One region of the Leptothoe sp. LEGE 181152 genome, then DNA from elsewhere that is predicted to be linked to it. Evidence: riboswitches for the same ligand, from Rfam matches in the RefSeq annotation. Region 1 holds a riboswitch; each other region holds the start of a gene.
What was found. A riboswitch is a leader RNA that binds a small molecule or an ion and turns the genes downstream of it on or off. The one in region 1 is predicted to bind cobalamin.
Positions count from the first base shown of each region.

Region 2: linked by a shared signal. The riboswitch ahead of QGP82_RS10045 (hypothetical protein) and the one ahead of QGP82_RS06810 (HupE/UreJ family protein) in region 1 are both predicted to bind cobalamin.
Region 3: linked by a shared signal. The riboswitch ahead of QGP82_RS11480 (TonB-dependent receptor plug domain-containing protein) and the one ahead of QGP82_RS06810 (HupE/UreJ family protein) in region 1 are both predicted to bind cobalamin.

Region 1 is NZ_JASATU010000012.1:64,026-72,053, forward strand. It holds gene QGP82_RS06795 (GDYXXLXY domain-containing protein) at 1-165, shown strand, start outside; gene QGP82_RS06800 (pentapeptide repeat-containing protein) at 186-1,082, opposite strand; gene cobW (cobalamin biosynthesis protein CobW) at 1,279-2,319, opposite strand; gene QGP82_RS06810 (HupE/UreJ family protein) at 2,712-3,395, opposite strand; cobalamin riboswitch at 3,418-3,562, opposite strand; gene pyrC (dihydroorotase) at 3,683-4,711, opposite strand; gene QGP82_RS06820 (cob(I)yrinic acid a,c-diamide adenosyltransferase) at 4,772-5,410, opposite strand; gene cobN (cobaltochelatase subunit CobN) at 5,407-8,028, opposite strand, start outside.
Region 2 is NZ_JASATU010000017.1:415,989-424,016, forward strand. It holds gene QGP82_RS10030 (helix-turn-helix transcriptional regulator) at 1-957, opposite strand, end outside; gene QGP82_RS10035 (TMEM165/GDT1 family protein) at 1,256-1,873, shown strand; gene QGP82_RS10040 (MFS transporter) at 1,951-3,135, shown strand; cobalamin riboswitch at 3,197-3,341, shown strand; gene QGP82_RS10045 (hypothetical protein) at 3,625-3,891, shown strand; partial or broken gene QGP82_RS10050 (SAM-dependent methyltransferase) at 4,070-4,198, shown strand; gene QGP82_RS10055 (hypothetical protein) at 4,481-5,068, opposite strand; gene QGP82_RS10060 (ferritin-like domain-containing protein) at 5,321-5,755, shown strand; gene QGP82_RS10065 (tetratricopeptide repeat protein) at 6,445-6,954, shown strand; gene QGP82_RS10070 (hypothetical protein) at 7,160-7,600, shown strand; gene QGP82_RS10075 (SAM-dependent methyltransferase) at 7,677-8,028, opposite strand, start outside.
Region 3 is NZ_JASATU010000017.1:756,702-764,729, forward strand. It holds gene QGP82_RS11465 (iron chelate uptake ABC transporter family permease subunit) at 1-1,101, opposite strand, end outside; gene QGP82_RS11470 (phosphodiesterase) at 1,293-2,066, opposite strand; gene QGP82_RS11475 (ABC transporter substrate-binding protein) at 2,063-3,337, opposite strand; gene QGP82_RS11480 (TonB-dependent receptor plug domain-containing protein) at 3,361-5,400, opposite strand; cobalamin riboswitch at 5,784-5,939, opposite strand; gene QGP82_RS11485 (phosphotransferase enzyme family protein) at 6,109-7,092, shown strand; gene QGP82_RS11490 (TetR family transcriptional regulator) at 7,114-7,893, opposite strand; gene QGP82_RS11495 (Rieske 2Fe-2S domain-containing protein) at 7,946-8,028, shown strand, end outside.

The sequences.
Region 1 (8,028 bases):
GAGCGTTACTACATGCCAGAGGATCAAAGAGTAGATATCAATGCACATATTAATGATACTCAATGGCGAGATCAAGAAGCTTTTGTGGTGGACATTAAAATCGATAGCCATGGCAATGCGGTGTTAGTAGGACTATGGGTAAATAGCACTAACTATCGTTTTTAATGTAAGGAGATATCTTTGGGTTAGTCCCATTGGTGTTGTCGAGCTTCATCGACGATCCCTTGGGCCTCTTCGAGGGGAATATCATAGCGAGTGCTCAAGAGTTGGGGCATGCGATCGCAGGCACGATTGGGATTCACATCTGGTTGCTTGGAATAAGCAGGCAAGGCAACATTACATAAAAAAGGTGAAGGTTTCACCTCGAGTTGAAGCGGTTCAAGATTTAGAACTTCTCGTAAATTTATAAAAAATAGCAAGGCACCGCTGAGGTTAGCATCGCTGAGGTTGGCATCGCTGAGTAGGGTACAGTTGAGGTTGGCCCCGCTGAGGTTGGCATATCTGAGATCGGCCCCGCTGAGGTCGGCATATCTCAGGTCAGCCCCGCTGAGATTGGCATACCTAAGGTTGGCACCGCTGAGGTTAGCCCCACTGAGGTCAGCACTGATAAGGTCAGCCCCACTCAGGTTAGCGCCGCTGAGGTCGGCCCCGCTGAGGTTAGCGCCGTTGAGGTTGGCCCCGCTGAGGTCGGCATATCTGAGGTCGGCATATCTGAGGTTGGCCCCGCTGAGGTTGGCACTTATAAGGTCGGCGCTGATGAGGTCGGCCCCGCTCAGGTCGGTCCCGCTCAGGTCGATTGCCTCTGCATTTCTGTTAGCAATGCGGAAACGAAGAAACAGGAAAACCCCACCGGCAACCATTGCGAGCGTCCCAATCCCCCTGATGAGGGTTTGACGATGTGGGTGAGCAAGGGTGACTCTTTCGTTGTAGGATAGGCGACCGTCATCTGGCTGAGGTTGACGAACGGGGAGTAACCAAAGCCACCACACTAACCAGAGAAAGACTGGAGTGGAGATCGCTCCCATCACCCACCCCTTGTTGATGCTTATCTTTGGTGGCCACTGCTTGAATCGCTCTCGCATGCTTGGGACTCCCTCAATGTTGAGCCCATTATCGCTCCCCTCATTCGGGAACGCCCTAAATATTTATGCGCGCTTAACCACCCCATTTACGCCAAGGCGTATTCTGCCTTTTTTGTGCTTTTGAAACCAATGCGGGTTTGAGCCATGGTCCATGGACTTTTGAACTAAGTCGATGGGCCATGGCTCACCATCAGGCCTATGCAGTTCCTGCCATAGCTTGAGTAACGGTCTCTTTATCCAGCTCAGAGCCAATGACCACTAGCCGAGTCTGACGAGATTCATCCGCTTGCCAGGGGCGATCATAAAAGTGATCAAAACGCTGGCCTACACCTTGCAAAACTAGTCGCATCGCTTTGTTTGGGACAGAGACAAAGCCTTTAATGCGATAAATCTCTTGTTGCTGCACCAACGATTGCAAACGTTTTACCAAAACAGCAGGCTCAAACGCCTTATCTAGCTCAACATAAACGGACTCCAGATGATCGTCATGCTCATGCTCTTCTTCATGATCATGATGGCTGTGACGACTATCCAAGTCATCTTCAACAGCGGCATTAAAGCCCAGCAAAATATCTGGGCTAATTTCACCCTGCTGACAAGGAACAACCTTAACGCCCGTGGGTACCGTCTGTTGGAGCCATCGTTGTACCTTAAGACGGTTATCTTCCGACATCACATCGGTCTTAGTTATTAACACCATATCAGCACAGGCTAGCTGATCCTCAAACAGTTCTTCAATGGGCGTTTCATGGTCTAATGAGTCATCTGCCTGTCGTTGGGCTTCTAGGGCCTCTAGATCGCCAACAATTTGACCATTGGCAAGGGCATTGCCATCCACCACCGTTACAACACCATCCACGGTTGCTCCAGTCCGAATTTCAGGCCAACGAAACGCTTGCACTAAAGGCTTTGGCAGCGCTAAACCTGAGGTTTCAATGACAATACAGTCAATGTCTTCTCGCCGCTTTAGAAGAGTTTGCATAGTAGGCAAAAACTCTTCTTGCACAGTGCAGCAGAGACACCCATTAGCAAGCTCTAGAATGTTAGCATCAGGCGTCTCATCTTCATCACAGACCTGGCAGGATTTTAGAATTTCTCCATCAATGCCAACCTCTCCAAACTCATTGACTAATACAGCGATGCGTCGTCCCTGGTTGTTTTGCAATAGATGACGCACCAGTGTGGTTTTACCGGACCCTAGAAAGCCGGTGACTACGGTAACAGGAATTTTATGCATTGGTTTTTCCTAACGACTAAAGATTCAAGATTTTGTGCAAATTTGGTTTGGTAGAGGTGCACATTGGTGCACCCGTCAGGATGCAGACAACTGATTCTGATCCTGCATTGGACGTACAGCAGTGGGTTCCTACAGAGGAACTATTTATTTCTAAAAAAGCTCTTTCCTAAATTCTCTCCAAGCAAATTGAAGTCAAGTATGAAAGAAAGCTAAAAATAACAAACAGGATAGTTTGAGATGTCTAGTCGATCTTTTACCTTTCCTTTTGGAGCTACCATGTACGCATAAGTTGCAGAGTGGGCAAATTCAAGGTCATGTCTACCTTTTGGGACATTATCTTCTAGATACATACACAGTACCCTTTAAGAGGGTTCACAGTAGATCAGCGTAGGTTAAGCGAGCAAAACATAATCCATCATCAGTGTGGACAGAAACGTACCGCCCACACCGCAAATAATAAAACCAGCAAATCGCAGCGCTGAACTTTCGGGTGACTGTTGGAATAGGCGACTACCCATCCCATAAGCAGCTGTTGCGATCGCAAGCTGAATCGATGCAAATCCTAGCAAATAAGCCATCAGAGGACCCATTTCAGCACCAAAGATGGATTCTCCATAAGCAAACCCATGGAACAACCCAGAAATGGCGGCTAAGCCAGTGATAATTGTGCTATTTGGCCGCTCTTTTAGGGCTAGTAGTACACCAAAGACAAGCACTGAGGCAGAAATTACCAGCTCAGGAAGCGGCAAATCAATGCTCATCAAATGAATTCCTGTACCCAAAAGAGAGGCTAAAACAAAGGCAACAGGAATAATTAAGTTGCGACCAATGGCCGCTGCTAACAACCCTGAGGCGATGACAAACACTAGATGATCTAGTCCAATGACCGGATGACCAAGACCGGATAACAATCCTTCAATGAAATTACTGGGTGTCTTTCCGCCCAACGGATGATGAGCTAGGGCAGGCAACCCATTGAGGAGAAATGCTGCGATCGCAACAAGCGCAATCTCACCTGAACGACAAAGATTCTTAACCTTGAAACCCTTCAAGGCGACTAAAGCATATAAACCCATCTGTACCTCGCAGATCAATAAAACGGCAGGTTGACCATCGGCGGGCATTCTGACTGGGAGGTATAAAACTTCCTTCACAGCTGCGGGACAGTGGCAGATTTTCACTGCGCTTTCCCCCTTTCCTCTAGCGGCTGTTCCCCACTAGAACCGATGCTAAGCAGATTAAATCTACCACCTTCGCCTTCGCTTTGGATATCAAAATTGCACAGGATTAACTATTTAGGATTGGCATAGAACGTTGTTTCTTGGCTTTCTGTTAGAACTATACCCATACCCTGTTGCAGATCCTATGCCATTTGCCACGTCATCTCTTCCCCTGCCCGTAACGGCACAAGTTCAGACTCAGTCAGAGGCACTTCATCGGGGATGCGCCACGTTGTTTTGACCAAGGTAATTTGCTGCGTATTGCGGGGTAGTTTGTAAAAGTCTGGTCCATGGAAGCTGGCGAACGCTTCTAGTTTATCGAGGGCGTCAACACTCTCAAACGCTTCTGCATACAACTCCATAGCATGCAAGGCCGAATAGCAACCGGCACAGCCACAGGATGTTTCCTTATTGTTGCGATCATGGGGGGCACTATCGGTGCCCAGAAAAAACTTAGGATTACCCGAAGTGGCCGCTTGCAAAATTGCCCGACGATGCTGCTCATGTTTCAAAATTGGCAGGCAATAGAAATGGGGGCGAATTCCTCCTTGGAAGAGCGCATTACGGTTAAACAATAAATGCTGCGGTGTGATGGTTGCAGCCACATGGTTATGGGCCAGAACAAACTGCACAGCATCTGAGGTGGTAATGTGCTCAAGCACGATACGCAGGTTGGGAAATCGCTGCTTAAGTGGGAGCAAATGTTGCTCGATAAATATCTTCTCACGATCAAAAACATCGACCCCTTTATCGGTCACTTCCCCGTGTAACAATAGGGGCATGTCCACCTGCTGCATGGCAGCAAAGACGCGATCGCACTTACGAATATCCGTCACACCAAAGTCTGAATTAGTTGTTGCACCGGCTGGATAGTATTTAACCGCTTTAACAAACTGGGAGGCTTTGGCCGTAATGATCTCTTTGGGGTCTGTATTGTCAGTCAGGTAGAGGGTCATCAGCGGCTCAAATTGTTTGCCAGCTGGAATGGCTGCAATAATGCGATCTCGATAGGCTGCCGCATCCGCTACCGAGCGCACGGGGGGCTTCAAATTCGGCATAATGATGGCGCGGGAAAACTGACGCACCGTATGGGGCAAAACCGCTTTCAGCATCACACCGTCCCGCACATGCAGATGCCAGTCGTCGGGTCGGGTTATGGTAAGCTTTTGCATCTTTTAATCATTAAACAAGTAGCAAGGTGATTATAGTGTCCATCCACTATGGAAAGCCATCTAATACTCAATCCCTATCTGGGCTGGAATACCTGCACTGATGGGGTGCTTGATGCGATTCATTTCTGTCACCAAATCAGCAACATCAATTAATTCCTGGGGCGCATAGCGTCCAGTACTGGCCACATGACAATGGTTAGGACGAGCCTGAATGCCTGCCATTACAGGTGTCAGATCTAGCCGAGCTTTTTTGAGCGCAATGTGTAATTCATCCAGAACAACCAGGGAAATATCGGGATCCGCAATGAGCTTGGTTGCCGTTTGCCAGGCCTGCTCCGCCATCCGCTGGTCTTGATCCGGGTCCTGGGTTTCCCAGGTGAACCCCCCACCCAGGGTATCGATACTGATGGGAAAACCCTGTTCCTTGAGCTTTTCCAACATGATGCGATCGCCATCGGGAAACGCACTGTCGTTTTTAATAAACTGCACCACAGCCACCCTCATATCATGGGCTAAATGGCGATAAACCAGGTTCATGGCACTACTGGTTTTACCTTTACCTAATCCTGTAAACAAAAGATAAAGTCCTTTTTCATTCCCTGCGCGGTTGGCACGGGACTGATCTTTAGCGGCTTTTATCTTCTGTAGACGGGCTTGCTCTTCTGACGTATTTTGTGGGGTGTTCTGTGGGTTGGTCATAGTGTTTCCTCAATGTGAGCTTCGGCATCTAATACAATGGCCCTCAGCTGTTCTAGCATTTCGGGTGAAACCTGTTGCCATAATCCTCGCTGGTGGGCTTCTAACAACCGTTCTGACATATCCCGTAACGCCCAGGGATTATGGGTCTGGATAAAGCGTTGAACGTTGTCGTCTAGAATGTACGTCTCGGCAACGCCAGCATACATAAAATCAGCCACCGCGTGGGTTGTTGCATCATAGGCAAAGAGATAATCCACCGTGGCAGCCATCTCAAAAGCGCCTTTATAGCCATGGCGCATCACCCCGGCAATCCATTTAGGATTGACAACGCGGGAACGGTAAACTCGGCTGATCTCCTCGGGCAAAGAGCGAATGCGCGGCTGTTGGGGGCGGGAGTGATCACCAAAATAGGCTGTGGGATTTTTGCCCTGGGTGGCGCGCACGGCAGCGACTAGGCCCCCCTGAAACTGGTAGTAATCGTCAGAGTCCAACAGATCATGTTCTCGATTATCTTGATTGTGCAACACAATTTGCAGCTGCCCTAGCCGTTGTTGAAAGACATCGGGAACGGAGGTGGAGCGCAATTTGCCCAACGGTTCCTGTGGGGAGGGCTCTCCTGTGCTGGGTCGCCCATAGGCATAGCAACTCCAGTTAATATAAGCCTGGGCCAGGTCGCGATCGCTACTCCAGTTTTGTGCCTCAATCAGTCCCTGAAGTCCGGCACCATAGGCCCCTGGCTTAGACCCAAACACCCGGTACTGGGCACGAATATCGGCATCCTCAGCACTAAACCCCAGGGACTGCCAATGGTCGGCTTCTTGCTTTACCTGGGTAGCCAGGGGATTCATGCCAGACGGTTCATCCAGCGCTGCCACCGCTGCCACCGCTGAGTTAAACAAATCAATCAGGTTAGGAAAGGCATCGCGGAAGAATCCCGAAATGCGCAGGGTAACATCTACGCGGGGGCGTTGCAGCACCGATAGGGGCAGAATTTCAAAATCCACCACCCGACGACCCACCCCATCCCAAACGGGGCGCACTCCCAGGAGAGCCAGGGCCTCAGCCATGTCATCTCCGCCCGTGCGCATGGTGGCCGTGCCCCACATGGACAGACCCAGGGTTTTGGGATAGTCTCCCTGCTCTTGGGTGTAGCGCTCCACCAGGTTCTCTGCGGCTCGACGACCCACATCCCAGGCACTTTCCGTCGGCAGTCCCCGAATATCAACGCTGTAAAAATTCCGCCCGGTGGGCAGCACATCCGCCCGTCCCCGCGTCGGTGCACCAGAGGAACCGCTGGGCACATAGCCTCCATTTAAGCTGTGGAGCAGGTGGGTGATTTCCTCGGAGGTTTGGGTGAGTTTGGGCCAGAGCCACTGGCGGATCCAGGTAAGTTCTGCAGTTGTTTTAGGACCGCAGACGAAATTCTCTTCCTTAGCCAGCAATTGTTCCACTAAGCAAGCCGCCTGGTGTTCTAGTACTTCAACGGCATCACCAACGGTGTAGAGAGTTGCCAACCGCTCAGGCTGCAACAAAGTATCTGGTATCTCCAGATCTTTGATAACAGTGCCTAAATCTGCGGTGAGGGGGTCAAAATGCAGATCCCAGCCCCAGTCGTCTGAGATCGCACGGGTTAACCCCTGACGACCGGGACCGGGCTGCCGGGCAATGGCCACCATCAAATCCCGCAGCTGCCTGCCATCGGGGCACAGACCTAAAATATGCAACCCATCACGGATTTGAGCTTCCTTGAGATCACACAGGTACCCGTCTGTTTGGGTAATAAATTCGCTAAAGGCATTTGAATCTAACGATTGATCATTGCGCCGCGATCCAGGTTGCTTTTCTTGGGAGAGTTGCAGCTGTGGCAAGATGGGAGCCAGACCTGGCAAAAAACTGAGATCCTGTTGTAGATTTGCTTGGGTGACCAGGGAACAGATGTGATCGCGAATCACTGGAAGTCTTTTTGGATCTAACGACTCCGCATCGTAATACTCGTCAATCAGCGCCTCCAATCGATGCAGCGAGCCATAGAGTTCAGCCCGAGTCAAAGGTGGCGTCAGGTGATCCAAAATCACCGCCTGCGCCCGACGTTTTGCCTGGGTGCCTTCCCCCGGATCGTTGACAATAAAGGGATATAAATGGGGCATTGGCCCCAGGGCCACTTCTGGATAACAGGTTTCAGACAGGGCCAAACTCTTGCCCGGCAGCCATTCCAAATTGCCATGTTTACCCACATGGACAACAGCTTGGGCTCCCCACTGGCAACGCAGCCAAGCATAAAATGCAAGATACCGATGGGTGGGTTCTAAATCTGGCGCATGGTAGTTCAGCGACGGATCATCGTCATAGCCCCGAGAGGGTTGAATGCCGATAAAAATGTTACCCAGTTGAATGCCGGCAATGGGAATATCCACGTCAGGGGCCACCGCTCCCCAGCGGTCAATGACACCCTGTTGCACAGCCGCAGGCAGCATTTGAAAATACTCTTGATAATCTTTTGCTGAGAGAGTTTGATGCACAGGGCGCATGCCTTGCCCTTCAGGATCATTGGTAATGCCCTGGGTAAGCCAGTCGATCAAATCTGCACCGGTGGCCGATAAAATTTCTTCTGGGGGAAT
Region 2 (8,028 bases), on a different contig from region 1:
CGAAAACTGACTCGGATTTGCATAACCTACCGTTTGGGCAATCTGAGCCACCTTTAAATTATGGGTATCTAAAAGTTGTTTGGCCCGTTCCATACGATAGTCGTACAGACAGCCAAATACGGTGGTCCCAAAAATCTGACGAAAACCTCGCTTCAGCTTAAAGTCATTGATCCCCACCCGTCTAGCCAATTCTATGATTGATGGAGGATGCTCAAGGTCTGTCAGCAAAATTTCCCTGGCCTGGTAAAGACGGTGGACATCATCGGTTTTTAGAGTAATTTTGTTGTCCTCCGATAACTCTGGCTGTCCCATTTGTTCTAGTTTGAGTGCGAGCAGCTCCAGAGTCTTGCTTTCTAGATAAAGCTGTTTCACCTTGCCCTGGTAGGGACAGGCTAAAATTTGCTGTACCGCTGCTAGCATAGTGGGCGTCGTCCAGCCAATGGTGCCGAGAATTTTTGCTTGGGATGTTTGGACATTAACGGTTTTACCCAGACTCTCACGTTCAATTGTTTCAGGACAAAGCTCCCCCAACCACTCTGGCGAAACATTGATGGTCAGCATATAAATGGGATGCTTGGCAGAATAGTCAGTAATAAACCTAAAATCGCCTTGGGAAAGACCTAGAAAGTTTTTACTCGGTCCTGCACACTGCACCGCCGATGAACCTTGATACTGTCCTCGAAACTCTCCCATAATGCAAAAACTCAGCCCCAAGGCTGAGTAATTTTGAGTTGTTTGAATCACTCGAAGATTCTCTTCTAGCTGCAACTGGTTAATGGATAGTTCTAACCCCTGCCTTAAGCGAATACAGCGATAGGTTAATCGACCAAAGGGTTTCTCTAAAGTGTAGACAGACTCAAGCACATTAGACTGGCAGGCCGCACCGGTTTGCTGCTGCGCCTCGGCAAACATTTCACTAAGGTTGCTGGTGGAAAATGTAAGGGCAAGGTCGGCCATGTCCTGCTGACGTAATGCTAATGGTTTTCATTTGTATATGTATTTTATAGGAAATCATGCAATTAAAAATCATAAAGGTCCTATTTGTCGTATAATCCTTCTCGAAGGGGAGTAGCTATCGGTTTAGCCGACATCTCTGAATCAACATACTGGTGATGAGCCTGGTTCAGAGAATGATAGGGAATTTCCACTAGTCATTAGCGAGACCTTCACTAAATCTGCTGACGCGGATTTGGTGGAGTCTTGTGCCTCGTCAAATTCGTGCCAGAGACCGTTGTGATCTGAGGAATTTGAAAGGATGCTAGCTGCATTTACGGCCAGTCTGTTATTGATTACTATCTCTGAGTTGGGTGATAAGACCTTTTTTATTGCCGCCATTTTGGCCATGCGCCATCGTCGCCGCTGGGTATTTGCAGGGGCGGTTGGGGCATTAGCCCTCATGACAATACTCTCCGTTTTAGTTGGGCAGGCGGCATCACTGTTACCCGACTCAGTGGTTAAATGGGCTGAGGTTTGTTTATTTATTGTTTTTGGTATTCGGCTGCTATATCAGGCTAGCCAGATGGCAACAACAGGAGACGAAGAGAAAGATGCGGCTGAAGCAGTAGATAGGGCAGAAAAAAGCAAGAGAAAACCGAAAGAGACTCCCTTGGCAATTATGGCCGAGACCTTTGGGTTAGTCTTCGTGGCGGAGTGGGGCGATCGCACCCAAATTGCTACCATTGCTCTGGCCGCAGCCAATCCACCTGGCGGAGTCGTGATGGGTGCCGTCCTGGGCCATGCTATTTGTGCAGCCATTGCCACTAACTGTGGTCGCTGGCTCTGTGGCAGGGTTTCAGAACGTACACTGACTGCATTAGGTGGAGGACTGTTTTTACTGTTTGGCAGCTTGGCTCTGTTCATGCCTCAAGCTTAATTTTTGAGGGCAGGGGGGATAGGACAGATCATCTTATCCCCCTGCTACTTCATCCTGAGAACCCCCAGTAGGATTCTATGACTAATCAATCACGTAGGCTGACACGAACCGTTCAAGCTCTAGGCTGGGTAAGCTTGCTGACTGATTTTGCCAGCAAGATGGTGTATCCACTAACACCTTTTTTCTTGACGAGCATGCTGGGTGCTCCAGTTTGGACAGTGGGGCTGATCGAGGGGATTGCTGAGAGCACGGCCAGTATTTTGAAACTGTACTCTGGCTGGCTGTCGGACTGGGCCGGTCGGCGCAAACCTTTTGCGTTGGCCGGTTATAGCTTAGGGGCATTGTCTAAACTAGGGTTAGCTCTGTCGGGAACCTGGGGCCATGTGTTAGGGGCACGTTTGTTTGATCGGATTGGCAAAGGATTACGAGCTGCACCACGGGATGTTCTAATTGTTGAGAATTGTACTGCTGCCCAACGGGGACAGGCATTTGGCTTACACCATAGTTTGGAAACGGTGGGTGAAGTGCTGGGTCCGCTGGTGGGTTTTGTCTTTTTGCAACACTCTGTAGGAAATTATCGAGGCGTGTTTGCGATCGCATTTTTCCCAGCGCTCCTGGGTGTTTTGATCTTACTAACTCAGGTCAAAGAACAACGTCCCCAAACTAGAAAAGCACGTCCCCAATTTACATTACGAGGATTAAGCCCCACCTATCGACAGTATTTACTAGCCGTTACCCTCTTTAGTTTAGGAAATTCATCGGATGTTTTTCTGTTATTACGGGCCCAAGAGCTGAGCTTTACCGGCTCTACACTTCTGTTACTATACGCAGCTTTTAACCTGGTAGCCGTTGGATTAGGACTGATCGCTGGTCGTCTATCTGACCAAATAGGGCGACGACCGCTACTCGTCAGTGGATATCTTGTCTTTGCTATCACCTATTTGGGATTTGCTCAAGCAGAGACGCCTGCTATTATTTGGTTACTGTTTATGTTATACGGCCTCTATGGCACTCTAACGCGGGGTGTCCAAAAAGCATTTGTTGCCGATCTAGTACACCCCAACCGACGAGGCGCTGAAACCGGCACCTTTCATATGGTAGTTGGTTTGTCTGCATTACCTGCCAGTCTCATCGCTGGCTGGCTCTATGCAACAGTCTCTACAGCGGCTCCTTTTTATGTCAGTTCTGTTGCTGCGGTGATCGCCACACTATTGCTAATGCGAATGCATTTGCCATCGTTAGAGTCAGGGAATCGAGAATGAGCCGCACAGACAGCACCGCAAATTGAATTAACATTCCGTGTTGTGCGTAGTCAGAATGTGCTAGATTACTGGGCGTATCGGTTCTAAGGGGAAACAGTCCTTAGAGGAAACGGGGAAAGAGCAGTGAGAATCTGCCGCTGTCCCGCAGCTGTGAAGGAGGTGTCGCACCTCTCAGTCAGAATGCCCGCCGATAGTTCAACTCATGTTCTACAACATCTGCGAGGTACGGATGATGATTTTAGTGCGTAATTGTAACTATGTTGCCAGGGGAAATCTCTACAATGCTCTACCCTAGGCATATCTAGCTCCATAACTATGAAGTGTGCCTGTTAATTTTGGGCATCTGTTAGTTATCTAATTAATTTTTTGAGAAACTGTTGGCCAGTGTGTCACGGATTGTTATGCCTGCAAAAGGTATGAACAATCTATTGCTCTTAGCACTGTCTAACCCGTTCTCAACAGATCATTTTGAAAAAAGTTAAAAGCATCGTGCCATCCATTATACTGCCGCCTGAAGCACTCATGTTGCAACAGTATCTGCATCGCCCTGGATGTATTCCTGCATCAGTTCATCCGTTTGTGAAACAAGCGGCACTTACGTTTGTTTCACAAACGGCACTTACCCATAAGATGCGGAGCCAAAAGACCTTTGGAAAACCAGCCAGGCGATTTCCATGGCGGGGTTGGTTGATGTTGATTGGATGTACGATCGCATCTCTCTCTCAATCAGTGACTCGCCGCATGCGTCGATGTTGACAACGGCAGTTCTCTCATCGTATGTCCATTGCCCCAGTGGGCAACCGCCTCCATCCTAAAAATGAGAATAGTTACTAACATGAATATTTTGTCATTGCTTGTTGCCCTCCTAGCGATTTTGCTGGTGGTTGACATCGTTGTTTATCTGCTGACTCCCCGCACCCATGGGTCATCATCACTGATGCGGTTTGGGGTTGTCGGACTGCTCAAATCATTGCGAGAAGTACCCACATTTCTATTAATGCGTTTAGCCTTTGGGGGTGGCCTGTGTCGCTTCGGCGTGTTCCGTGCCGTGCGGGCTGACTCGCTAGACTTGGGTGAACGGCCCCTTTCAGATAACGGACAAAAGATGGTCGTGGCTAGCCAGGCCCTTCTTGCATTAAACTGGTATCCGTCCAGTGCCACTCCACAGCAGGGAAACTCAGAAACATGATCCCTTCAGCCTAGGCAAACTGGCAGCAGGTGCTTGTCGCCACTAATCTTCCCCCTCGGATATAATGCCTGGAGCGGCTTTCTAGCCGGGGGCGAGGTGCCGTTGTATGTGCAAATCAAGCTAACTCATCCATCAAATTGATGCACGAGTGCTGTCTTAAAATGGCTGAGCCAGATCGGTGGCATAGACCGTTTTCCAAGCTTTAACGGTGTCCTCGCCAATTTTGCTATCGATTGCTTCGCCGCTATCAGTCACCAGTCGAATATCAAGCGTTGTCTCTGGTGCATTTTGCAACGCTTGGGCTAACTCATTGCTCACTGAGAACACATTATTTTGTCCATCAATTTGAAACACATCGCCATCAACTTTAATGAAAAGTTGAATGATATTTCTGGCGTTACTAAATTCTGAGCAACTCAAATCTGGAGAAACCCGAAACGACCCGCTGAGACAGTCGCGATCGCGAATAATCGACAGCACCCGAATAAAATCACGACTCCAGAGGCTCTGCACCTCAATTCGGGCGGTTGTATTCAAAAAGCGATCGCTAAAGGAATGACGGTCAAATACCCCAACAAAGCTGCCTTCAAACGGATCATTGATTTGAACTGGCTCTGACCAAGGTAAATTACGGTGGGTTCCTAATGTGGCCGAGTCGACAACATCTAGCCCAGCGGCAGTGGCTGCACTCGTTATACAGATACTCCCCAACAACCCTAAACTAATCACTAAACGCCCAATCATAATAGAGCGCCTCTGCTTTATGAGACTCTACTTTGACGATAGCACAAGGGATTGGAAACAGTTGAAATATGAGCTTTCTCTTATTAGTTGCAATTGAAATTGCAGGCTTCCAGATGATCTACCAGATGATTTATGTCTACTTAGCTAAACCCATGCCCCAATCATCTTTCAACTCCAACCATTAAATCATAGCCACCCATAAAACCTATTCCATGCTTATAATCAGAACTCGTTGATTCTCAACATGACTAAATGAAAAACCTTGACACCTCACAAACCATTGAACTGCTCAATCAAATTATGGAATTTGAGCTAGCTGGTGTGGTGCGTTATACCCATTGTTCTTTAATGGTTACTGGGCCCAATCGCATTCCGATTGTAGATTTTTTCAAGACTCAGGCAAATGAATCTTTACTCCATGCCCAAGAAGCCGGTGAGATTATTACTGGGCTAGAAGGCCATCCCAGTCAGCAAATCTCAGCTATTGAGGAAAACAACCGCCACTCGGTTAAAGACCTCCTGTCAGAAAGTCTAAACCATGAGCAAACGGCATTAAATATGTACAAAAAGCTCCTAGATGTGGTCCAAAACGCCAGCGTTTATTTGGAAGAATATACCCGTACCAAAATTGGACAGGAAGAAATGCATACACTCGAGATCAAAAAAATGTTGCGTGATTATAGTTGAGCTCGTGGAACCGTTGCTTAGGTAGTTTGGGGGCCTATCTTAACGCGATGGGCTACCAAGCCCTATGTGGTCAAATCGTCGATGCCACATTAGTACCGGTGCCCAAACAACGGAATCGTTGAGACGATGATAACGAGATCAAAGCAGGCAAGGTGCCTGAGCCTTGGCAGGATAAGCTTCATCTACTCCAAAAGGATGGGAAAATTTGGGTAGTGGGTCGCAGCATTCTAGCCGCTTACCAAATTTTAGAAGACGTTAAGTTGTACATAAATCAGGCTTATTGGGTATAAATCTCAAGAAAGGCCTATGCTTAGAAAGCTGATTTTTAGCGGGGATCGATGGTAGGGCGATTGCGATCTCAGCCGATCTTGCCTACGCTAAACCTGGGATTACACGCATATTTCACGATCACAGGCTGGCCAAACGGTATGAGGCCCTAGAGATGATAAGTGTAAGTATTAAGCCAAAGTACCCAACCCTATCACCTAACACCCGAACGGATATGTGAACCGACAAGTCCCTCAGGTTTGCTTAATCGTCTGCTGAGCAAACTAAATACAGTTGCTTCCCGTGGCGCAGGCATTATCAGTCACGCTCCTAAATTCATAAAATCACCTACAAATTGCCGTAGATCCTTATTGACAATTTTTCTTATTTAGGTGATGCTAAGGTCATCTGTCTGAGCATGTATGAATGCGGGAGGCATGCAAGTAATGGTGGGTCGAGAGATTGAATCGTTAGTCACGATAGTTATCACTCTTTTTCTCTGTTTAATAGTTAACGTATCCCCTGCTGTTGCCAGTGTCACTGATGCCACAGTATGGAATAATTTAGGGCAACAGCTTTTTAGCCAAAAGCGTTATCCAGATGCTTTGTTAGCGTACAATCATGCTTTATTAATTGAACCAGAGTATTCTCTTGTTTTGGCAAATCGCTGTGGTGTTCTCAGTCAACTGCAAGAATTTCATCAAGCCTTAGTATCCTGTGATTTAGCCCTTGAAATCAATAGTCAATGGGGCGCACAAGGCTCCGCTCTCGGTTGGGATAACCGAGGGGATGCCCTTTTCAACCTGGAAAGGTATCAAGATGCTCTACATTCATTTGAACAAGCCTTGATGCATAATCCTGGCTATCAGAACGCACGACGAAATCGTCAGATTGTATTGAGCCGACTAGAGCAAATCGGTGAAAAGCCGTAAAGATTACATATTTCTGGAGAGCATTAGTTTATGTGGGATCCTCCTGCCATAATTGACATAAATCTGTTGTTAATTCTGTCCCCAATTACTGTTGCGATCGCTTGGAGCATACTAATTTCTAAAATTCTCAATCTATAATTTTCTTCACAGTTATTAACATCCTCGAAAACAATTCTTGAAGTCACACAATCCATGACTCTGAACAATGAATCACTTTATTGATGTTGCCGTTGCTTTTTTAGGTGGCACTATTATCTCGGTCAAAGGTGGCTACCGTGTATTACAACATCCCAAGAAGGGGCATATTTTTAATCGGCTAGCTGATGCTCGTTGGTTTTTAGCTGTTCATTGGTGTGATCAATTTCCAACACCAGCGGGGATCTTAACCCATGATGGACAAGTTACCTTTCAAAATCATGCGGCTTTGGCCTATGGAGACACCGTGTTTTTACCCATAAAGTCCAGGAAAGCCATCTTCAATCACTGTTTAACGTTGACACCTGGAGAAGTCGTAACTTATACAATTGAGGACTCTTCTCAGACTGATAAACATGAGGTAGAAATCATGGGACTAGATATTGATCCCCGGTATGGAAGAGTTGCCCTAGTAAAAACAAAACAGTCAGGTTCCTCGGCATCGTTTTAGAGTCTTAGTTGAAATATAATCTACGGCACTAACCAACAGCAGACAACGTGGGCATAAACGTGAGACTAGACATGGTTTATCTCTCCTTTCTGGCACAAAGCACAACATAACCTAAGTTGCTGCCATGACGGATAAACGTTTCTCGCATAGAGAGAATGCGCTGACGGAGAACCGGACGGGTGAGCATATTCCAACCCATGGTTAGTAGAGTCGGTACGCCTTCCTCTTTAGCAATACAGAGAGGGTTAAGCAGTGCCATAGGACCACTGTTGGACTGCTCTACAGTGAGTCCTGCGGTTTGACAAACATCCATCCATCCCTGCATGGACAACGGGGCGGCATTCACCCGAATAGTGGTGGACAGGTCTCGATGAATAGCCTCAATATTAGAATCACTCGCCCGCGATTCGTGACTAAGAAATTGACCA
Region 3 (8,028 bases), on a different contig from region 1:
TTTTCCATGTTTGAGCATCAGCCAGATGAGCACCGGGGCTCCTAGCAGTGCCATGACGGCATTAAGGGGTAAGACCGTTTGGCTGCCAGGCACTTGGGCAATACTGTTGGCCACCAGGGCCAACAGGGCTCCTAGTAAGGCAACGGCGGGAACCAGCACACGATGATCTTGGGTGCGGTAAAGACTGCGCCCCAGGTGAGGAACGGCAACGCCTAGAAATGCAATGGGGCCGCAAAAAGCGGTGATGCTGCCCGCTAGCAAAGAGGCGCTAAAGATCAGATAACAGCGAACCATGGTAATGGATAATCCCAGGCTGATGGCTTGTTCTTCTCCCAGGAGTAAGAGATTTAAGGGTTTACAGGCAAGTTGGGCAATGGTGAGTCCAAGGATGACGACGGAGAGCAAAATCGGTAGTTGTTGCCAGGTGACGCCGCTAAAGCTGCCAAAGGTCCAGTTTAGATAGGTGAGGGTTTGTTCAAGGTGGCTAAAGTGCAACAGGATAGTCACCAGGGCAGTGGTGATGTAGCCCAGCATCAGCCCAAACACTAGCAGGGCCAGGGAGCTACGTATTTGGTGGGCCATGAACAGGATCAGGAACATTGCGATCGCAGCGCCCACACTGGCGGCTCCGACCACGCTTAGCTGTCCCCACCAGCCAATACTGCCGCCGGTTAAGACAATCAGGGCCGCGCCCAGACTAGCACCGGCATTGATACCAAGGACTGACGGTCCGGCCAGGGGGTTACGAAATAGAGCTTGGAGTTGGAGTCCGCTGATGGCCAGGGCTGAGCCTGCTGCCATGGCGGTTAGGGAACGGGGGAGACGGAAATTAAGGATAATTTCTTGCCAGGCGGGCTTAACGGCGGTGCCGCCAAAGAGAATGGTCAGCACTTCATGGGGGGGAATGGCGACGGAGCCTAGGGCGAGGCTAGCAAGAAATATGATAATGAGCGCCAGGGTGAGGAGGGTAAGGCCACCGAGGTGGCTGATGGAAAGTGATTTAAGTCGGTGATTAGTTAGTTTGTTGAATATTTTTTTTGGCTGGGAGATAGTTGGGTGTTTTGTATGGGTGGAGTTGAGGGTGTAGATTTTGTTGGCCATAGTTTTTGGGTGGGTGAGGTAAGTTTTTAGTGAGATAGTCTTTATGATTAGGAACTTCCCAACCCCCCCTTTTTGAGGTGCACTGCGGAGTTCTTCTCCCTACCCCTCTAATGCGAGGGGCGTGGGGACGTTGAGGTCCCCACATCAGGAGGGTTTCAGGGAGGAAAGCCCTGAGCAACCCCCATCCCTACTCACCGCTCCCCATCCACAATATTCACCCTCCTCACCTCTGTCTCATACCTCCCATCCCCATACAACCGAACCAACCGGAACCCTGGCTGAGTATCATCCATAGCCGTAACCGCTGGTGTCACCTGCAAACAAGTCGACGGACACCCATAAACCCCAATGCCCCTGGCTGTTTTGTGTTGAAATTCATGGTGAATATGTCCAAAAACAACTAACTTCACCTGCGAAAATTGCTCAATCAGCGCGAAAAACTCATCGGCATTTTTCACGCCTATTTGATCTACCCAATCGATGCCCACAGAGACGGGATGATGATGCAGTGCAATTAAAGTGGGCTTGGGCGGATGATGGGTTAAATAAAAACGCAGTTTTTGTAACTGCTGTGCAGAAAGATGACCTTCGCCAAAGGTGGCATCTAGAAAAACTGAATCAAGCAAAATCAGTTGCCATGGACCCAGGTCAATGGAGCTCAGCCCCTGACTAGCGGGCAGAACCTGGAGTACTTGCTGCAGCATGTCTAAACGATCGTGATTACCAGGTAGCCAGTAGGTGGGAATTTGCAGAGGTGAGAGTGCATCCACCAAATTCCCATAGGCCTCAGCCTCTCCCTGTTCAGCCAAGTCACCCGTCAATAGCAATCCATCAGGCTTACACTGGGTAACTTCCCGTAACACTGCGTTAAAGGTCTGCCAAGTATTACAGCCCCGCAGCTGGTCCGTGGTTTTGGCTAACAAATGGCTATCAGTCACTTGGGCTAAGAGAATAGAATGGCTCATGGTTCTAGCTTTTGGTAATAAACCAGTTCATGGTCAGGTAATAGCTGTGGATGAAAGATCTTAACTAAATCTGCCAGGAGCAAGTGGGGTTTAACGGCCCCACTCTCCCAGTAGTCATTGCCGCCAGTGTCATTGATGCGGGCATTGTTGTTAAAGACGTTGCCCTGCTTAAAGGCATCAAAACTGCCATAGCGAGGGTCGGTTGCGATCGCATCGCCATAACTGAACCAATCTTGACTGACATTTACCCAGACATCAGCTGTCGCCGCCTGGTCAACGACAGACTCAAAATCAAGCGGTATAGTAACCGTAGACTCATTCTCTTCCCACAGATAAGCAGAACCTGCATCTCTGAGTAACTGGGCGGCGTAGCTCTTGCCACCTGGCATGTACCAGGTACCCTCATAACTGAAACCAGAAAAGACCGTTGGCCGGTCTAACAGACCAGCCGTCAGCTCCACTAGAGATTCATACTCAGTCGAAATATCTGTAAAGACCTGCTGAGCTTTAGCCTCCTGGTTAAAGAACAGAGCTGTAAACAGCAGCCACTCAGCGCGTCCGAGGGGAGAGTTTTCCACATATTCTCCTGCCAGGACCACTGGCAAGCCTGCCTGTATCAGACGACTGTAGCCATCAACATCCGGGTCGCCTATACCATAGGTCATGATCAGCTCTGGTTCACTCACGAGGAGTCGCTCTAGATCGAGAGTTTTACCAGAGCTAAAGGCTATGAGTTCCCCTTGTTCAATTTTTTGACGAACGCTAGGAGTATACACAAAGCTGAAATCATCCATACCTACAAGCCCATCTAACTGGTTCAGCAGTTCTAGGTGAGGCAGGTAGGTGGTAGAAAGTGTAACCACTGTATTGACCGGGACTTGTATGACTTGAGCCTCTTCAAACCCTTCTGGAACCGGAGTTCCGCACTGCACTAGTAGATACTCAAAAGTCTCATTAGCCGCTTGCCAGGGCTGAGTAACGGTAACGACCTTGTAGTGGTTATAATAGTCAACGGAAAAGCCAGTTGCGTATTCAGGCTGAACTTTGTTGGGAAAGTAGTCTGTGGCAGGGTTGTAGTCTGTGACGCAGGCAGCATGATTATCAGCTGTGGCAGGCTCTGATGGAAGTTGTCGGCAGCCAGCCGTCGCCAACAGCCCTAATAGCAAGACGGTTGTTACAGACTTTTGGATAGATGGTTTTGCCGTGGTCGAGCCCCCCCTATAGTCCCCCTTTACAAGGAGGACAGAGTCCTGCTTTTCAAATCGATCCATTGTTACCCCCTCTCCCTACTTGATTAGAAAGTTCCTTTCAAACCCACCTGAACACTCCGACCTATGCCAGGGAACCCAGGAAACTCTTCAAACTGCTCATCAAAAATGTTGTCTAAGCTGGCATTCAATGCCCAGCTGTCGCTTAGAGGCAACCGTAGCTTAAAGTCCAAGGTTGTTCGCCCATCAAGGGTTTCTGAATTACCCCGATCAACAAAAGTATCACTGATGGAGCGTAAGAATAGAGCCGCGTATACCCCATCGCCAGGTTCATAAGCCAGACCTAAATTAAAGCTGTCGGCATTGGTAAACGGCAAAGAATTACCTCGATCATCGGGGTTATCACTTTCCCTAATTTCTGGACGATTCCACGTGTAATTTGCAAAGGCAAACACACCGTCAAGCACTTGGTAGTTTAGCTCCGTCTCAATCCCGATGGCCTCCACTCGATCAATGTTTTCGAACCTCATGGTATCACTGTCAAAGTTAATGGCATCCTTAATTTCATTGCGATAGAAGGTAACCCTAAATAAGCCCCGGTCGCCGATTTGTTGATCAATACCTACGTCAAAGCTAATGCCAGTTTCAGGTTCAAGGTTTGGGTTGTTGGTGTTGAATGTGGTCAGAAAAAGATCCGATAAGGTAGGCACACGAAAATTGCGAGCAAAGTTAGCCCGAAAATTCGTGGTATCGGTTAAAGCCACCCGTGTACCTAAGTTAAATGAAGTAAAAGAGTCTTCATCAGCCAGATCATTAAAATCTTGCCGAATACCGGCATTAACACTGACGCGAGAGGTGATATCAGCCTGGTATCGAGCAAAAATACCGGTTTGATTAATGCTTTTGTCATAGGCCTCAGTGGTTAAATCTGTCAACAAATTAGTTGTTTCGTTTTCTGCTTGAACATTACGGTAGTCGACACCGTAGGTAATGTTCTGATTATCAGCAAACTGCCAGGTATGCTGCAATTGCCCACCTAGGGAAATTTGATCGATCCTATCTTCTGAAGGCGTATCAAAACTGCTATCGGCAATGGGATCCTCGAAGGTAAGGTCAAGGAAATCACCAAATAATCGTGCTGTTAGCAATGAGTTATCCCCTTGCCCCAGCTTGGATTCATAGGTTAAATCCAGTAATAAATTTTCTGTATACTGACTATCATCTTCAGTCAGTGTATTGAACGCACCAAAGCCGCTAGGAGTCGGCACACCACCAGGAACATTTAAATCTTTGGTGAGATACAATGCCCCCAGACTTACCCGATTGCGTTCATTAATATCAGCTGCCAACTGAAAATTAAGATTGTTATAAAGCACCTCCGCATTGCTGCGATCACCCTCAAAGTCTGTTGTGCTTAGGCTAAAAGGAAAATCATTTTCTGAATCGGTACGGTTATAACCGAGTCTCCAATCAACATTGCCAGTGTTTCCCCGCACCTGTAGTGCCTGACTGTTATAGCCAAAGCTGCCAAGATCTAAGCTAGTGGTTGCCTCTATCCCTGCTTCTTCCAGCGGCCTGCGGGTAATGATATTGATGACACCACCAATGGCATTGGATCCATACAGTACTGAGCCCCCCCCTGGCAGCACCTCAATTTGTTCGACCGCATCGGTTGTAAAGGTCGAGAGATCAAATCCACCTGCTGCACCGATCTCGTTTATCGGACGACCATCTAGCAAAATCAGGGTTTGAGCTGTTCCACCTCCCCGAATAAACTGACCACTCTGAGAGCCCAACTGACCACCGGCTGTACCTTCGCTCAATATTCCGGGCAGATAGAGTAGGGCTTCATCAACAGTGCGGGCTCCCTGCGTTTCAATTTGTTCGCGATTAATCACATAAACAGGCTGTGTTGACTCACGAACAGTACCTTCACGACGAAAAGGAGAGTAAACGGGCTGATCAAGGATACTTTCAACAACATTAATCCGAATAACGTCATCTACCTCAGGAGTCTGAGCTAATTCAGAATTTTCTAGTTTGGTTGTTTCTCCAGCCCAGGCAGGTGATGCCAATAGAAAAGATAAAAGCGTTAGAGAAGCAGGGAACTTGGACATAGTAGACATTGGTCTTTTGGTTTTAAGTGTGTATTGTGTGGAGAAACGAACAACCAAAGGATCACCTTTATCCCCCAAACCCTTCTCCTGAAGAAGGAAGGCAGTAAGAGAGGAGATTTTTTGAGAAAAACAAATTCTTTCAAGCCAAAAATTCTCTCCTTGAGGAGAAGGAGAGGGATTTAAGGTGTGGAGGCCAAAGCAACTTGCAGACAAAAGTTAAGGCTAGAGCCATGCTTCAGATGACTATTTAGCTATGCCACTGAAGCTAAAGACCGTATACATAGACTCTAGTCAATTCTGTTTCAAGGGCTATAGACATATCGACAACAAACTCGCCGTTGGAGCCTGGACCGGGCAAAAAAGATTTGATTCACATCCGTACCTCGCAGATATCTTAGGTCACAGCATCGGCGGGCGTTCTGACTGAGAGGCATAAACAAGGTTTAGAACCTCTTTCACAGCTGCGGGACAGTGGTAGATTTTCACTACGCTTTCCCCATTAACTCCAGTGGCTGTTCCCCACTAGAACCGATCCAGAGTAAAATCATATCACACTGATCTAAAGTGAGATGTTCAGATTAAATACCTAGATACTGTTGGCCTCCTCAAAAGACTTTTGCCTGAGCCACCTTGTGAGCGACCTGGATAACCAATGCCTATCCAGGTCGCTCCCCACCATTCTATAAATTTGCAACGGCGATCATTAATCTGTTTACTATGCCTCAGCCCAGCTTGACTATTAAAGCGACGTATTCGACCTTGAGTGCATCTGAGCTTTTGAGTAAAGTAGCACCGCAATATAAAATGCCGAATCCTGTCTCCTGCGAGTTTTGGCATAGGGGGCTCAATGACACCTATAAATTATCTTCCGAAAAAGATGATTTTATATTGCGGGTGTATCGACACAATTGGAGGACACGCTCAGACATAGAGTTTGAACTAGCGGCACTGATGCACTTACATAAGCAGGGGGCAGCTGTTGCTATTCCTATTGAGAGAAAGCAAGGAGGGTTTATTACCCCGATTATGGCTCCAGAAGGAGAACGACACGTTATTATCACTCAGTTTGCCCAAGGAAATATCTTAGAGTTTAACGATCCAAAAGATGCAACTCTCCTTGGTCAGGCAGTGGCAGAAATACACAGTTGTTCTTCAGGGTTTGAGTCCAATGCTAGCCGCTATACATTAGACCTCAAACATCTTATAGATGAGCCTTTGGTCAAGATCCAACCTTATTTAGCAGAAAGGCCCTCAGACTGGGAGTTCTTAAGTGAGTTAGCCAACAGTCTTTTTACAATTGTTAATGCTACAGAGGTAGGTAAGTTGGACTATGGGTTTTGCCATGGTGACGTTCATGGAGAGAATGCCCATGAGCATGGTGGCAAGGTCACACACTTTGATTTTGACTGCTGTGGCCTGGGTTGGCGCATTTATGATCTGGCCACATTTAGGTGGGTGATTAGGCTGCTTGGCAAAGAAGATGCCCTATGGTCAAGTTTTCTAGAGGGATATAGGTCAAAGAGAGAGATTTCTGATTTGGATTTAAGTCTTGTCGAACCGTTTATTGCCATACGAGATATTTGGTTCTTTGGGCTTAATACCGGTCATTCCCTGGCCCAGGACTGGCTCAATGATGACTATATTAATTTTCATCTAAATTTTCTCAAACAGATATCTGAAAAGATCAGCTCAGGTAGCTAATTAGACCTAAGGGTGGACAGGCTAATCGCTCGCAAGCGACTGGACAAACTGTTTACCACAATCCTTACAGAGATAGCACTGCTTTCCTCGACGACGACCATTTTTTGATAGTCGTTTTGACTGACAGTGCGGGCATATCATTACTTTCATTACATTGGTGGCACGATCATTCCCAACATGCGGTTCTAAATATGACACTAGTAGGTCCTCAATCTGCTGTGTCAAGCGCTGACGATGCTCTTGGTCAGAGGTGTGTAGAGCCTTCAGAATCAAGGCATTAGAACTGTGCACACACACTTCGGCCAGAAGGTCACATTGGGCTTGCCCTAATGATGAATTGCGCTGTTGTAGAATGTTGGCCAGGAAGTCAATGGCTTCTTGGGTCATGCTGTCGTCAATCGACTGGAACATATCGCGAGCGGTGTAAAACTGGACAAACACCACTCTAGATACAGGCTGCTCAAACAGCTCTACTGCTGAAGATATAAGGGCATGAATCATTGGCCGCAGGGGTAGCTGCACAATTTCTGGCGTATTAATATGGGCCCAAAACTGCTTGACGCGTTCCACATGGCGCAGCTCCATCGCGTTAAAAATAGCCGCTTTATCTGCAAAAAACTGATACACAGACCCAATGGCTGTCCCAGCTTTCGCTGCAATTTGATGGGTGGTGGCAGCGTTATAACCAACCTCATCAAAAACTGCCGCCGCCGCATCTAAAATTTTTTCCACCCGTTCTTTGCCCCGCTCTTGCTTGGGCTGGCGACGAAGATTTTTTGACAAATGCGACTGGTCTGTCATATTTTTAAAACACGACGGATTCCTCACAATTTTATAACTAACGGAGACCCCCATGAAGTCTATGCTTTTTGGTGCGCCCTGGTTATTGGCGCACAGGTCTATGCTGGCAGTGGATCAGCCGCGCAAAATGTCGCT